Lichenibacterium dinghuense: one gene and its partner. The protein of the gene in region 1 binds, or shares a complex with, the protein of each later gene. Links are inferred from orthologs where the notes say so. Each region holds a gene or a part of one and is shown on either strand. Other genes may lie near its edges.

The links.
Region 2: the proteins of dapF (region 1) and L7N97_RS05015 are in contact, whole or in part, in a solved structure (PDB 5YGU), measured with the Escherichia coli proteins. The link is inferred for Lichenibacterium dinghuense from one-to-one orthologs.

What each region holds. Positions count from the first base shown.
Region 1 is NZ_JAJLMN010000001.1:885,765-892,197, reverse strand. The notes cover bases 1,560-4,305. They hold dapF (diaminopimelate epimerase), read left to right. Parts: upstream 1,560-2,384; coding sequence 2,385-3,227; downstream 3,228-4,305. Other genes in these bases: L7N97_RS04270 (MiaB/RimO family radical SAM methylthiotransferase), read left to right, coding at 3,293-4,305; L7N97_RS04280 (CAP domain-containing protein), read left to right, coding at 1,691-2,188; L7N97_RS04285 (GyrI-like domain-containing protein), read left to right, coding at 1,560-1,680. Outside these bases: L7N97_RS04295 (urease accessory protein UreF), read left to right, coding at 1-214; urease accessory protein UreG, read left to right, coding at 211-828; more of L7N97_RS04285, read left to right, coding at 943-1,559; more of L7N97_RS04270, read left to right, coding at 4,306-4,441; L7N97_RS04265 (GNAT family N-acetyltransferase), read right to left, coding at 4,449-4,946; L7N97_RS04260 (cation:proton antiporter), read right to left, coding at 4,943-6,433. UniProt on the Escherichia coli protein: Involved in the succinylase branch of the L-lysine biosynthesis and in the biosynthesis of the pentapeptide incorporated in the peptidoglycan moiety. Catalyzes the stereoinversion of LL-2,6-diaminopimelate (L,L-DAP) to meso-diaminopimelate (meso-DAP).
Region 2 is NZ_JAJLMN010000001.1:1,044,135-1,050,530, forward strand. Bases 1,886-4,594 are described here. They hold L7N97_RS05015 (RNA pyrophosphohydrolase), read left to right. Parts: upstream 1,886-2,836; coding sequence 2,837-3,352; downstream 3,353-4,594. Other genes in these bases: L7N97_RS05005 (5-formyltetrahydrofolate cyclo-ligase), read right to left, coding at 1,886-2,457; msrA (peptide-methionine (S)-S-oxide reductase MsrA), read right to left, coding at 3,369-4,025; L7N97_RS05025 (hypothetical protein), read right to left, coding at 4,082-4,402. In the rest of the region: L7N97_RS04995 (toxic anion resistance protein), read right to left, coding at 1-891; L7N97_RS05000 (TIGR00282 family metallophosphoesterase), read right to left, coding at 1,053-1,877; more of L7N97_RS05005, read right to left, coding at 1,882-1,885; L7N97_RS05035 (2OG-Fe(II) oxygenase), read left to right, coding at 5,263-6,366. UniProt on the Escherichia coli protein: Master regulator of 5'-end-dependent mRNA decay.

The DNA of each region.
Region 1 (6,433 bases):
CGTCGTCGGCAACCTCGTCTCCGCGGCGGTGCGGCTCGGCCCCATCGGCCAGACCGACGGGCAGCGCGTCACGGCGGCGCTGCTGCCCGAGGCGCGGCGGCTCGGGGCCTTCGCGGCCGCCTCCACGCTCGACGACCTCGGCGCCTGTGCCCTAAGGTCGGACGTCGCCGCGCTGCGGCACGAGACCCTGTATTCGAGGCTGTTCCGCTCATGAGCTCCAGAAACGGGCCCCTCCGGGTCGGCATCGGCGGACCCGTCGGCTCCGGCAAGACGGCGCTGATGGAGCAGCTCTGCAAGCGGCTGCGCGACCACCACGGCATCGCCGCCATCACCAACGACATCTACACAAAGGAGGACGCCGAGATCCTGGCGCGCGCCGAGGCGCTCCCGCTCGACCGCATCCTCGGCGTCGAGACCGGCGGCTGCCCCCACACGGCCATCCGCGAGGACTGCTCGATCAACCTCGCGGCCGTGGACGACCTCAACCGGCGCTTCCCGGACCTCGACCTGATCCTGATCGAGTCGGGCGGCGACAACCTCGCCGCCACCTTCTCGCCGGAGCTCGCCGACCTCACCGTCTACGTGATCGACGTGTCGGGGGGCGAGAAGATCCCCCGCAAGGGCGGCCCCGGCATCACCCGGTCGGACCTGCTCGTCATCAACAAGACCGACCTCGCGCCCCTGGTCGGTGCCTCGCTCGACGTCATGGAGCGCGACACGGAGCGGATGCGGCGCGGCAAGCCCTACGTCTTCTCCAACATGAAGTCGGGCGACGGCGTCGACACGGTCATCGACTTCATCCGGCGCAGGGGCGGGCTCGGCGCCTGAGCGGGCGCTTGAGCTTGCCGTTAGCCTGTTCCCATTCCGGCCCATCCGTCGGATAAGATGCGCCGGAGCGCGTCGCCGCGGGATCGCCGCGGCTCCTTCTCGGGACACAGCAGAATGGCTTTCAACGGATTCCTTCGCTGCTTCGGCCGGCTGGCCCTGACCGCGGCGGTGGCGGGCGGGCTCGCGGCGACGGGTGCCCGCGCGCAGACCACGCCGGCGCAGACCACCGCCCCGGCGCCGGCCGTCCCCGCGGCTCCGGCGACGCCCGCCCCCGCGACGCCGGCTCCGCCGCCCGCGGACGCGCCCGCCACCCCGGCGCCGACCGCCCCCGCCCCTTCCGCGCCCGACGCCAGCGCCGCCGCGCCCGCGGCGCCGGGCGACAATTCCATCAGCCAGACCCTGACGCTGCAGCCCCACCCCGTGGTGCAGATCAGCGGCCAGTCGACCTGGGACGACGGCTTCAAGTCGCTCAACGACAGCTTCACCAAGCTCAACGAGCAGCTCGCCAAGGACAAGATCCAGCCGACCGGCCATCCCATGGCGGTCTTCACCGAGACCGACGACGCCGGCTTCAAATACACCGCCATGGTGCCGGTGGCGGCCGACCCCGGCGCCAAGCCCGCCGACATGCCGGCGGACGAGTCCTTCGGCCTGTCGCCCGGCGGCAAGGTGATGAAGTTCCAGCACCGCAGCGCCTACGACGACATCGACTCCACCTACGAGGCCATCACGGCCTACCTCGACGAGAAGGGCCTCGAAGCCAAGAACATGTTCGCCGAGGAATACCTCAACCGCACCAAGAGTTCGGACGACAACTCGCTCGAGGTCGACATCTACGTCTTCCTGAAGTGACGTCGCGGCGGTGCTGAGGCGAGTCCTCCGCGCGGGCGCGCCGGCGCTGGCCGCCATCGCGCTGGCCGGCTGCTCCACCCTGCCCGCGCCCGAAGGGGCGCCGCGGGTCGTCGGCGCCGGTCCCCTGCCGGTCGACGTCGAGGCGGCCCGGCGCGCCATCGCGCTCTACCGCTCGGCGCACGGGCTCGGCGCCGTCGAGGTCGACCCCGCGCTCAACCGCGTGGCGCAGCGCCAGGCCGACGCCATGGCGCGGGCCGACACGCTGAGCCACACGCTGGCGGGCGAGCTCGGCGCACGCGTGGCGGCGGAAGGGATCAAGCGCGGCGCCGAGGCCGAGAACGTGTCGGCCGGCTATCCGAGCTTCGAGCGCGCGCTCCTCGGCTGGCAGCATTCGCCGGGCCACGACGCCAACCTGCTCTACCGCCCCATCCGCCGCATCGGCATCGCGGCCGCCGCGGCGCCGGGCACGCGCTACAAGACCTACTGGGCGCTGGTGATGACGGACTGACGTCGGCGGTCCGGTCTCCGGCCGCCGAACACCGCGCCCCCCGTGTCGCCCCGGGCCGAGCGCCGCAGGCGCGAACGACCCGGGATGACGAGCGTCCAGAGCCTGCGTCCGGTCACGAGGTCCACACCGCCCGCCCGACATCCGCGGATCCGGCGCCGGGGTTGTCGCGGCCCCCGGCCCGTGCCACCTCTCGCCCATGCTCCGCTATGCCAAGATGAACGGGGCCGGCAATTCCATCCTGGTGGTGGACGAGCGCGGCGCCCCTCCGGCCCTCACGGGCGACACCGCCCGCGCCCTGTGCCGCGGGCCGCTCGCCTTCGACCAGCTCATGGCGCTGTCGGACGGCCCCGACGAGGGCGCCATCGCGGTGCGGATCTTCAACACGGACGGGTCGCGCGCCGGCGCCTGCGGCAACGGCTCGCGCTGCGTCGCCTGGTTCGTGGCCGAGACGGGCGGCGGCGACGCGGTGGTGCTCGACGTCGACGGCACCCGCGTGTCGTGCCGGCGCGACGGGCCGCTGCGTTTCACGGTCGACATGGGGCCGCCGCGCTTCGGTTGGCGCGACATCCCGCTGCGGGAGGCGGCCGACACGCTCAACCTCGACCTCGGCGACGCGCTCCAGGACGCGGGGCTGGAGCGGCCGGCCGCCGTCAGCATGGGCAACCCGCACGCCGTCTTCTTCGTGCCGGACGCTGAGGCGATCGACCTCGCCGCGGTCGGCCCCCGCTTCGAGCACCACCCCATGTTCCCGGACCGCGCCAACGTGTCCTTCGCCGAGGTGCGGGGGCCGGGGGAGATCCGGCTCAGGGTGTGGGAGCGCGGCGCCGGCGCCACGCTGGCCTGCGGCTCGGCGGCCTGCGCCACGGTGGCGGCCGCGGCCCTGCGCGGGCTCACCGGCCGGCGCGCCCGCGTGCTGCTGCCGGGCGGCGAGCTCGCGATCGACTGGAGCGCCGGCGGCCCCGTGCTGATGACCGGCCCCGTGGAGCTGGAGCACCGCGGCCGCCTCGACCCCGCGACGGGCGGCACGGCCCCGTGGTGAGCGGGCCGGGCGGCGTCGCGGTCGTCACCTTCGGGTGCCGGCTCAACATCGTCGAATCCGAGGCCATGCGGGCCGCGGCGCTCGCGGCCGGCCACGCCGACCTCACGATCGTCAACTCCTGCGCCGTGACCTCGGAGGCCGTGCGCCAGGCCCGGCAGGCGGTGCGCCGCGCCGCGCGGACCCGGCCGGGCGCGCCGATCGTGCTGACGGGCTGCGCCGCCGAGGTCGACGCCGCGCTGCGCGCCATGCCCGAGATCTCGCGCGTGCTCCCCAACGCCGGCAAGGCCGATCCCGCCGCCTGGGCGCGGCCCGGCCACGCGCCCGCCCCCGCTGCCCCGCCGGTCTTCGGGCCCGGCGCCGCGGGCGGACACACGCGCGGCTTCGTCGAGATCCAGAACGGCTGCGACCACCGCTGCACCTTCTGCGTGATCCCCTTCGGGCGCGGCGCGTCGCGCTCGCGCGCGCCCGAGCGGGTCGTCGCGGAGGTGCGCGGCCTCGTCGCGGCCGGCGCCGCCGAGGCTGTGCTGACCGGCGTCGACGTCACCTCCTACGACGCGGACGGCCTCCGCCTCGGGGCGCTGCTGAAGCGCGTCCTGCGCGAGGTGCCGGAGTTGAAGCGCCTGCGCCTGTCCTCCATCGACTGCGTCGAGGCCGACCGGGACCTCCTCGACGTGGTGGCGGACGAGACCCGCTTCATGCCGCACCTGCACCTCTCCCTGCAGCACGGCTCCGACCTCGTCCTGAAGCGCATGAAGCGCCGCCACGGCCGCGCCGAGGCGGTGGCGTTCTGCGAGGCGGTGCGGCGGCTGCGGCCCGGCATCGCCCTCGGCGCCGACCTGATCGCCGGCTTCCCGACCGAGACCGACGCCCACGCCGCGGAGTCGCTGGCGCTGGTCGCGGACTGCGGGATCGCATTCCTCCACGTCTTCCCCTTCTCGGCCCGGCCCGGCACGCCCGCGGCCCGCATGCCGGCCGTGCCGGGCGACGCCGTGCGGGCGCGGGCCGCGGCGCTGCGGGCCGCGGGCGAGGCCGCGCTGGCGCGCCACCTCGACCGCCACGCCGGCACGCGCGCTGCCGTGCTGGCCGAGCGCGGCGGCCGGGGGCGGATGGAGGATTTCTCCCCCGTGCGGCTCGGCGAGGGCGTGGAGCCGGGGCGCATCGCCGAGGTGGACATCGCGGGCCACGACGGGCGGGAGCTGCTCGCCGGCCCGTGACGACCCCTCAGCCCAGCGTCTTCTGCATCCACAGGAGGTCTAGCCAGCGGCCGAACTTGCGCGCGGCCTGGGGCATCAGCCCGACGCGGACGAAGCCGTGCCGCTCGTGCAGCGCGACCGAGGGCGCGTTCTCGGCGTCGATGGCGCCCAGCATGACGTGGACGCCGAGTGCCCGCGCCCGCGCCTCCAGCGCCGGCATCAGTTGCCCCGCCACGCCGCGGCGCTGGAAGGCGGGCGCCACGTAGATCATGTGCTCCACCGTCGCGGCGAAGCCGTCCTGCGGGCGGAACGGGCCGAAGGAGGCGTAGCCCGCGACGGCGTCGCCCTCGGCCGCCACGAGGAACGGCAGGCCCGCGGCCCGCCGCCCCGCGACCAGGGCGCGCCGGTCGGCGAGGTCGGCCGGGTGGGCGTTGTAATGCGCCGTCGAGGTCGCGACCACGTGGTTGTGGATGGCGAGGATCTGCGGCAGGTCCTCGTCCCGCGCGTCCCGGACCACGATCGTCATCGCCGTTCCTCCTCCGGTGCCGGGAGAGCGCGGCCGCGGCGCCGGGCGTTGCCCTCGGCCCAGTCGAGCTCCTCCTCGACGTCCCGGAAGGCGTCCTCGCCGATGGCGTGGTCGCGCCGCATCCGCAGCAGGGTTTCGCGCTCCGCCGCGATGGCGGCCATGCGGAGCTTGCCAAACATCCGGGGGCGCAGGTGGCGCATGGCCTCGTCCTGCAGCACCACCGAATATTCCTTGCGCAGGATGGCGGCCTCGGGCTCGTCGACGCCGTCGAGCGAGCGGATGGCGGCGCGCGTCGCCTCCTGGCGGGCGGCGGCGCGCTCGCGCTCGCCGCGGCCGTCGTCGTCGAGCCCGAGCCAGGCGAGCAGCGGCCCGAGCGTGAGGCCCTGGATCACCAGCGTGCCGAGCACCACCGAGAAGGCCGCGACGATCACGAGGTCGCGGTGCTCGGCGTTGCCGAGGGCGCCGTCGAACGGCAGCGCGAGGGCGGTCGCGAGCGTGAGCAGCCCGCGCATGCCGCACCAGCCCACCACCAGCGCGCTCTTGTAGGAGCGGAGCGCCGGCGTGCGCTGCTCGGGCGGCAGGGTGAACCGCTCGATGAGGCGCACCAGCGCGTTGTAGGTGAACGTCCAGGCGAGGCGCACGGCGATCACGGTGGCCAGGATGGCGAGGCCGAAGCCGACGTAGCGCGTGACGCCGCCGGGGATGGCGTCGCCGATGTCCTGGAGCTGCAGGCCGATCAGGATGAAGGCCAGCGCGTTCAGCACGTAGACCGCCACCTCCCAGACCGCGAAGGAGCCGCGGCGCACCTCCGCCTTCTGGACGCTCGACGTGCGGTGGGCCAGCACCAGCGCGTAGACCACCATGGTCAGCACGGTCGAGACTTCGAGCTTCTCGGCCACGATCCAGACCGCGAAGGTGGCGACGAACTGCGTCACCACCGAGATGGCGAGGTCGGCGATGCGGCCGGCGAGCAGGATGTAGAGCCGGGCCAGGGCCCAGCCGAGCGCGACGGAGCCCAGCGAGTTCAGCAGGAACAGCGGCACGGCGTGGCCGGCCGTCAGCTCCGTGCCGACCGCCGCCGCCACGGCCAGGCGGTAGACCAGCAGCGCGCTGACGTCGTTGAGCAGGCCCTCGCCTTCCAGGATTACCACGAGCCGGCGGGGCGGCGACAGGCGGCCCAGGATGGCGGTGGCCGAGACGGGGTCGGGCGGCGACACCACGGCGCCGAGCGCCACCGCGACCGACCAGGGCATGCCGGGCACGAGCCACCGCGCCACGAGGGCCACCGCCGTGATGGTGAGCGCCACGGCGACCAGCACGAGGCCCGTCACCGGGACCCAGTTCTCGCGCAGGTCGCGCGGCGAGGCGTCGAAGGCCGCGTCCAGGATCACCGGCGCCACGAACAGGGTGAGAGCGAGGTCGGGCTCGAGCCGGATCCCCGGCACGTAGATGGGCGACACCGCCAGCGCCGTGCCGGCCAGCGCCAG
Region 2 (6,396 bases), 160 kb from region 1 along the record:
GGCCTCGCTGGCCTTGGACGCGTCGGTGATGCTCTTCAGCGCCGCGATGCGCAGGATGGCGGACTTCAGCCGCGGCAGGTCGAACAGCAGCGTGTCGAGGATGTTGCGGTATTCGATGCGCCCCGCCGTCTGGGCGTTGCGGGTCTGCGGCACGGACAGCATGGCGTCGCCCATGGCCACCGCGAGGCGCAGCAGCCGCGTCTCGAAGCCGTTGATCTGCTCGCCGAAGTCCCGCACGGCCGCCAGCGCGCTCGGGTCGCGCGATCGGAGCGCGTCGCGGCGCTCGCGGGCGAAGCGGGCGCGCTCGCGGTCGAGCACGATCTGGCCGGCCGCCACCTGCACCTCCAGCTCGCGCAGGGAGCGCAGGTTCTCCGCCACCAGCTTGTCCATGCGGCTGTCCATGGCGGCGAGCCGGCCCATCTCGATGCGCCCGCGCTTCTCGATGTCGGAGAACTGGTCGATCACCAGGCGGTAGTCGGCGCGGAAGCGCGTGAAGGCCGACACGTATCGGCCGACCACGGGCAGGTCGCCCGCTATCCGCACCAGCGCGGTGCCGCGCCCCTCGGCCTCGCGCCGGAGGCCGGGGATGTCGAGCGCCTTCACGCCGCTGGCGAGCTCGGCCAAGAGCCGCCCGGACACGCCGGCGTCGGCCGTACGGATGCCGTCGAGCAGCTCGTCCAGGAAGCTGTTGGCGCGGGTCTGGGTGTCGGCGCCGAAGCCGTTGACGGCGGCGCCGTCGAGCGCCGGCAGCTCCGCGGCGATCCGCTCGGCCGCGGCGCGGTCGTCGGGCGACAGCCGCGCGAGGTCGAGCCTGCGCTCGGCGTCCCACCGGGCGGCGAGGTCGGGCACGGCGGCGGCCGTGGGGGCGGCGTGGGGGTCGGCGGCGGTCACGGTCGAGCCTCGGTCATGGTCCGGGCGCCGGCGGGCGGTCGGACGGCGCCGCGCCCGCGGCGAGCAGCCCGACGACGGCGGCGAGGTTGACGGCGAGAGTGCGGAGCGAAGCCACGGCGCCGAGGCTACATCGATCCCCCTAGCGACGCCAGACGGCGACGCTACCCTTCCCAGAACTCCGGCACGGCCGGCGACAGCAGCCCGCCGATCCGGACGGGCGCGACCCTCACGGCGAGCCCCGTGCGGTCGTCGGTCTCGACCGCGATGCCGCAGAGGGTCGCGGGGCCGTCGGCGGGCTCGTAGCGGGAGCCGGGCGTGCGCTGGACGAAGCGGCGGATCGGCTCCTCCTTGGCGACGCCGATCACGCTGTCGTAGTCGCCCGTCATGCCGGCGTCGGTCAGGTAGGCCGTGCCGCCCGGCAGCACGCGGCCGTCCGCCGTGGGGATGTGGGTGTGGGTGCCGACGACGAGCGAGGCCCGGCCGTCGAGCACGTGGCCGAGCGCCACCTTCTCGCTCGTCGCCTCGGCGTGGACGTCGACCACCACCGCGTCGCAGGCCACGCCGAGCGGGCAGGCCTCGATCTCGCGCTCCAGCCCGGCGAAGGGGTCATCGAGCGGATCCATGAAGACGCGGCCCATCACGTTGAGGACGAGCGCGCGGCGGCCGTCGTGGAGGTCGACCAGGGCGGCGCCGCGGCCGGGCGTACCGGGCGGGTAGTTCAGCGGCCGCACGAGGCGGGGCTGGCGGTCGATGAACACCAGGGCCTCGCGCTGGTCGAAGGCGTGGTTGCCGAGCGTGACCGCGTCGGCACCCGCATCCAGGATCTCGTCGCAGATCTTCTCGGTGATGCCCTTGCCGCCGGCCGCGTTCTCGCCGTTGACCACCACGAGGTCGAGCCGCCAGCGCGCGCGCAGGTTGGGCAGCTCAGCCGCCACCGCGGCCCTCCCGGAGCGCCCCATCACGTCGCCGACGAAGAGGATGCGCAAGGGTTCAGTCTCCGAAAAGGGTGAGGCCGCGCTCCGTCAGGACGGCGTCGAGCGGCTGGTCGTGGGGCTCGGTGGGGACGGCCGGCACCTCCTGCGCCGCGAAGGCGACGCCGACGGCGAGGACGGGCCTCACGGCCCGCAGGCGGGCCAGCGCGCCGTCGTAGAAGCCCGCCCCGTAGCCGAGGCGAAAGCCGCGCCGGTCGAAGGCGGCGAGCGGCACGAACAGGAGGTCGGGGTCGCGCTCGGCGGCCTCGGGCGCCGGCTCGGCGGTGCCGAAGCGGCCCGGCACGAGCGGGTCGCCCGGCCGCCAGGCGCGGAAGCGCAGCGGCTCGCCCCGCGGCGGCGTCGCGGGCAGCGCGGTGCGGATGCCCGCGCCCGCGAGGGCGTCGAGCAGCGGGCGCGTGTCCGGCTCGCCGCGGATCGGCAGGAAGACGGAGACGGCCGAGGGGAACCGGCGCCGGGCGAGGTCGAGCCCGGCCTCGGCCAGGAGGCGGGCGAAGGAAGCCCTCCCGGTTGGCCCGACCGCGGCGCGGCACGCCAGCGCGCGGGCGCGGACCTCGGTCTTGTCGACGGACGCCATGAGGGCCTCGCGCCGACGTGGACAACAGTGCGGGGCCGCAGTGGCCGTGGGATATCGATCCCGGGAACCTACAACGTAGGTGGGCGCCGTGTGCTCAAGACCACGGTCGAGAACAGGGACAGCTCCCGTTGGAATCGATAAGGCCCCGGGAATACAGTCCTCACGCACCCCGCAGCTCCGCCCGACCGATGTAGGCCGAGCCTCGCCGGAAATCCAGCCCCCCGCGGCACGGCACGCGTCCCGCCGCGGCGATCCCAGCCGGGACGCGTCGCGGTGGCGGGGGATGCGGCGGCGCGGACGCAAGTTTTTTCTTCTGCTTCGGCCGAAATCGGCGAAATTGGGCGCAGCGAAGAGAAACTCCGGCCGTCGGACGTCGACCATGCCCCATTCACCCTACCGGCCCTGCGTGGGCATCACCCTGTTCAACCGCGACGGGCTCGTCTTCATCGGGCGCCGCCGGTCGAAGCGCGCCGCCGATCCCGCCGCCCAGGGGTACGAGTGGCAGATGCCGCAGGGCGGCATCGACGCGGGCGAAGCGCCGCGCGCGGCGGCCCTGCGCGAGCTCCGGGAGGAGACCGGCGTGTCGAGCGTGTCCTTCATGGCAGAGGCGCCGCACTGGCTCACCTACGACCTGCCGGCCGACCTCACGCGCCGCAACTGGAAGGGGCGCTACCGCGGCCAGAAGCAGAAGTGGTTCGCCTTCCGCTTCGAGGGCGACGAGCGCGAGATCAACATCGACATACCCGAGCACGGCCTCAAGCCCGAGTTCGACGCCTGGCGCTGGGAGCGGATCGAGCGCCTGCCCGAGCTCATCATCCCGTTCAAGCGCCAGGTCTACGAGAGCGTGGTCGAGAGCTTCCGGCCGCTGGGGGCGCACGAGCCGCTCAGCGGCTGATGTCCGCCCGCGCGGCTCATTCGGCCGCGACGCCCAGGCCCACCGGGCAGGACACGCCCGTGCCGGCGAGGCCGCAATAGCCGCGCGGGTTCGCCTGCAGGTACTGCTGGTGGTAGGTTTCGGCGAAGAAGAACTCCGGCGCCGGGCGAATCTCGGTCGTGATCGGCCCGCGGCCGGCGGCGGCCAGCGCCCGGCCATAGGCCGCCTTGGACGCCTCGGCCTCGGCGAGCTGCGCGGGGGTCGTGGTGTAGATCGCCGAGCGGTAGGTCGTGCCGACGTCGTTGCCCTGGCGCATGCCCTGTGTCGGGTCGTGCTCCTCCCAGAACAGCTTCAGCAGCGCCCCGTAGCTCACCTTGGCCGGATCAAAGGCCACCATCACCACCTCGGCGTGGCCCGTCATGCCGGTGCAGGTTTCCTCGTAGGTGGGGTTCGGCGTCTCGCCGCCCTGGTAGCCGACGGCCGTGGTGACGATGCCATCGCCCAGGCGCCAGAACAGCCGTTCGGCGCCCCAGAAGCAGCCCATGCCGAAATAGGCGACCTCGGTGCCGGCGGGGTGCGGCCCCTTCAGCGGCGTGCCGAGCACGAGGTGCCGGTCCAGCGTGGGCAGCGGGGTGGACCGGCCCGGCAGGGCCTCGGCGGCCGTGGGCAGGGTGGATTTCTTGCGGAACAGCATGGGGATCGTCTCCGAAAGCCGCGACGGTGCAGATATGGGGACGACGCCGCGGAAATTCAGGCTCGGCGGCTCGACGCGCCGACGCCGGCGGCCGGCGGGCGCCCGGCGTAGAGGAGCAGCAGGCCGAGAGCCCCGGTGACGGCGAAACCCGGCACGGCGAGCACCCCGGCCACGAGGCGCTGGGCCGGGCCGGGCCAGGCGCCCGCCGCGGCCAGCGCCGCGGCGTAGTGCGCCCCGCCGAGCCAGGCCGCGATCTCGCCCAGCGTGTAGAAGAGCGCGCGCCCGCCGGCGATGGAGCGGCTGCCGTCCACCACCAGGGTCGCGAAGGCGGCGGCCACCAGCACGAAGCCGATGGCGCGGAGCAGGAACCGGAGCATGGACCGCCGTCGAAAGGGCGGGCCGGCGCGGCCCGCCCCGGTGCCTTACAACGGAGCCCGTTCCGGGACCACGGCGGGAGATGCCGCGCGGCGGGGGGAAACCGCGGCCCGGCTGTTGCGCTCGGCGCGTCTCCGATGATAGACCGCTGTCGGCCCCGCCAACCGGGGGCCCGCCGACCTCCGGGTCGGCCCGGCGCGTGAGCGCCGGCCGGAGAGGTGGCCGAGTGGTTGAAGGCGCACGCCTGGAAAGTGTGTATACGGGAAACCGTATCGCGGGTTCGAATCCCGCTCTCTCCGCCAACGTTTTCCCCTAAGACATTGCTTTTATCGTTCTTTTCGGCATCGATTTGAGCTATATCCCAGACCGTTCCCCAGCAGGTCGCTGAAAAAGGATCGACGTCCAGCCTCTCAGCTTCTTCCTGCGTTGTTTTTGGCTGGTAGATGGCGGAAAGCGTGAGGGTCGGTCTTTTTGCCGTCCGCTTCTCTGCCGCCGCGACGGGGCTGGCGCTCGTCGCGGCGGGACAGGCGCCCATGCCCCGCCACCTCACGCCACCTCTGGTCCAGCGAGCAGCTTTGACAGGCAGACGAGGTTGCAGGCGGCCGAGAAGGCGAAGGCCATGTCGACCCGCTCGCGGCCGCGCAGCCCGCGTTAACCTGAGGCGATTGCCCTGGCGTGGCTTGCCTGGGGAGCAGGCTGCCCAGCCGTCATGATCTCGGGCTTCACGCATCCCGACAACCCGAGTGCGGAGCCCTGCGGACGTCACCGGGGCCGTTGTCACGCCGCTTAGCCTTGGCTAAGACCTGGGGTGAAACGATCGGAACACGCGTCGGAGGGCGGGCCGGTGGCGGAAGATGCGGGAATGTCGTTCGTGAACCTGTCGCGCGGCGACCTGTTCCCCTGGGCCGCGCTGCGCGATGCGCCCGACGTGCCCTTCGGCTACCACACGGTGGCGGGACGCTACCTCGTGTTCCTGTTCTACGCCTCGGCCGCGGAACCGGCCGTCGCGGCCGCGCTGGCGGCGGTGCGCGGCGGCCGCCACCTGTTCGACGACGAGCGGGCCTGCTTCTTCGGCATGGGGCGCGACCCGGCCGACAAGGCGGCGGGCCGCGTCGCCGACATGCTGCCGGGTGTCCGTTTCATGGACGACGCCTCGGGCACCGCAGCCCGCATCTGCGGCGCCCTCGCGCGCGAGCCGGGCGCGTCGGGCCTGCCCGGAGCGTCGCGTCCCTTCTGGCTCGTCGTGGACCCGACGCTGCACGTCCTCGCCAACGTCCCGCTGGGCGCCGGGCCGGAGGACCACGAGGCGGTGCTGCGCATGCTGCGCGAGCTGCCGGCGCCGAAGGACTACGCCGGCTTCGAGTTGCCGGTGCCGGTGCTGCTGCTGCCCAACGTGTTCGACCGCGCGCTGTGCCGCCACCTCGTCGGCCTTTACGACGCCGACGGCGGCTCGGAGTCGGGCATCTACCGCAACGGCGTCGGGGTGAACGACCATTCGTTCAAGCGCCGCCGCGACTTCACCATCGAGGATCCGCAGTTGATCCGCCGCCTGCAGGGCACGATCGCGCGGCGGGTATTGCCCGAGATCGAGCGCATCTTCTTCACGAAGGTCACCCGCATGGAGCGCTACATCGTCGGCTGCTACGCCGCCGAGGACAACGCCCATTTCCGCCCCCACCGCGACAACGGCCCAGGGCTCACCGCGCATCGCCGCTACGCCGTTTCGATCAACCTCAGCGAGGACTTCGACGGCGGCGAAGTGAGCTTCCCCGAATACAGCCAGCGCGGCATCAAGGCTCCACAGGGCTGGGCAGTGGTGTTCCCGGCCGCGATCCTGCACGCCGTGTCGCGGGTGACCTACGGCCGCCGCTACGCCTTCCTGCCCTTCGTCTACGACGAAGCAGGAGCGAAGATCCGCGAGGAGCAATTGAGGTCCTTGGGGATGCTCAGCGCAGCGGCGGAGTGATCGGCCATCCGCCGGCACGACCGCGTCGCC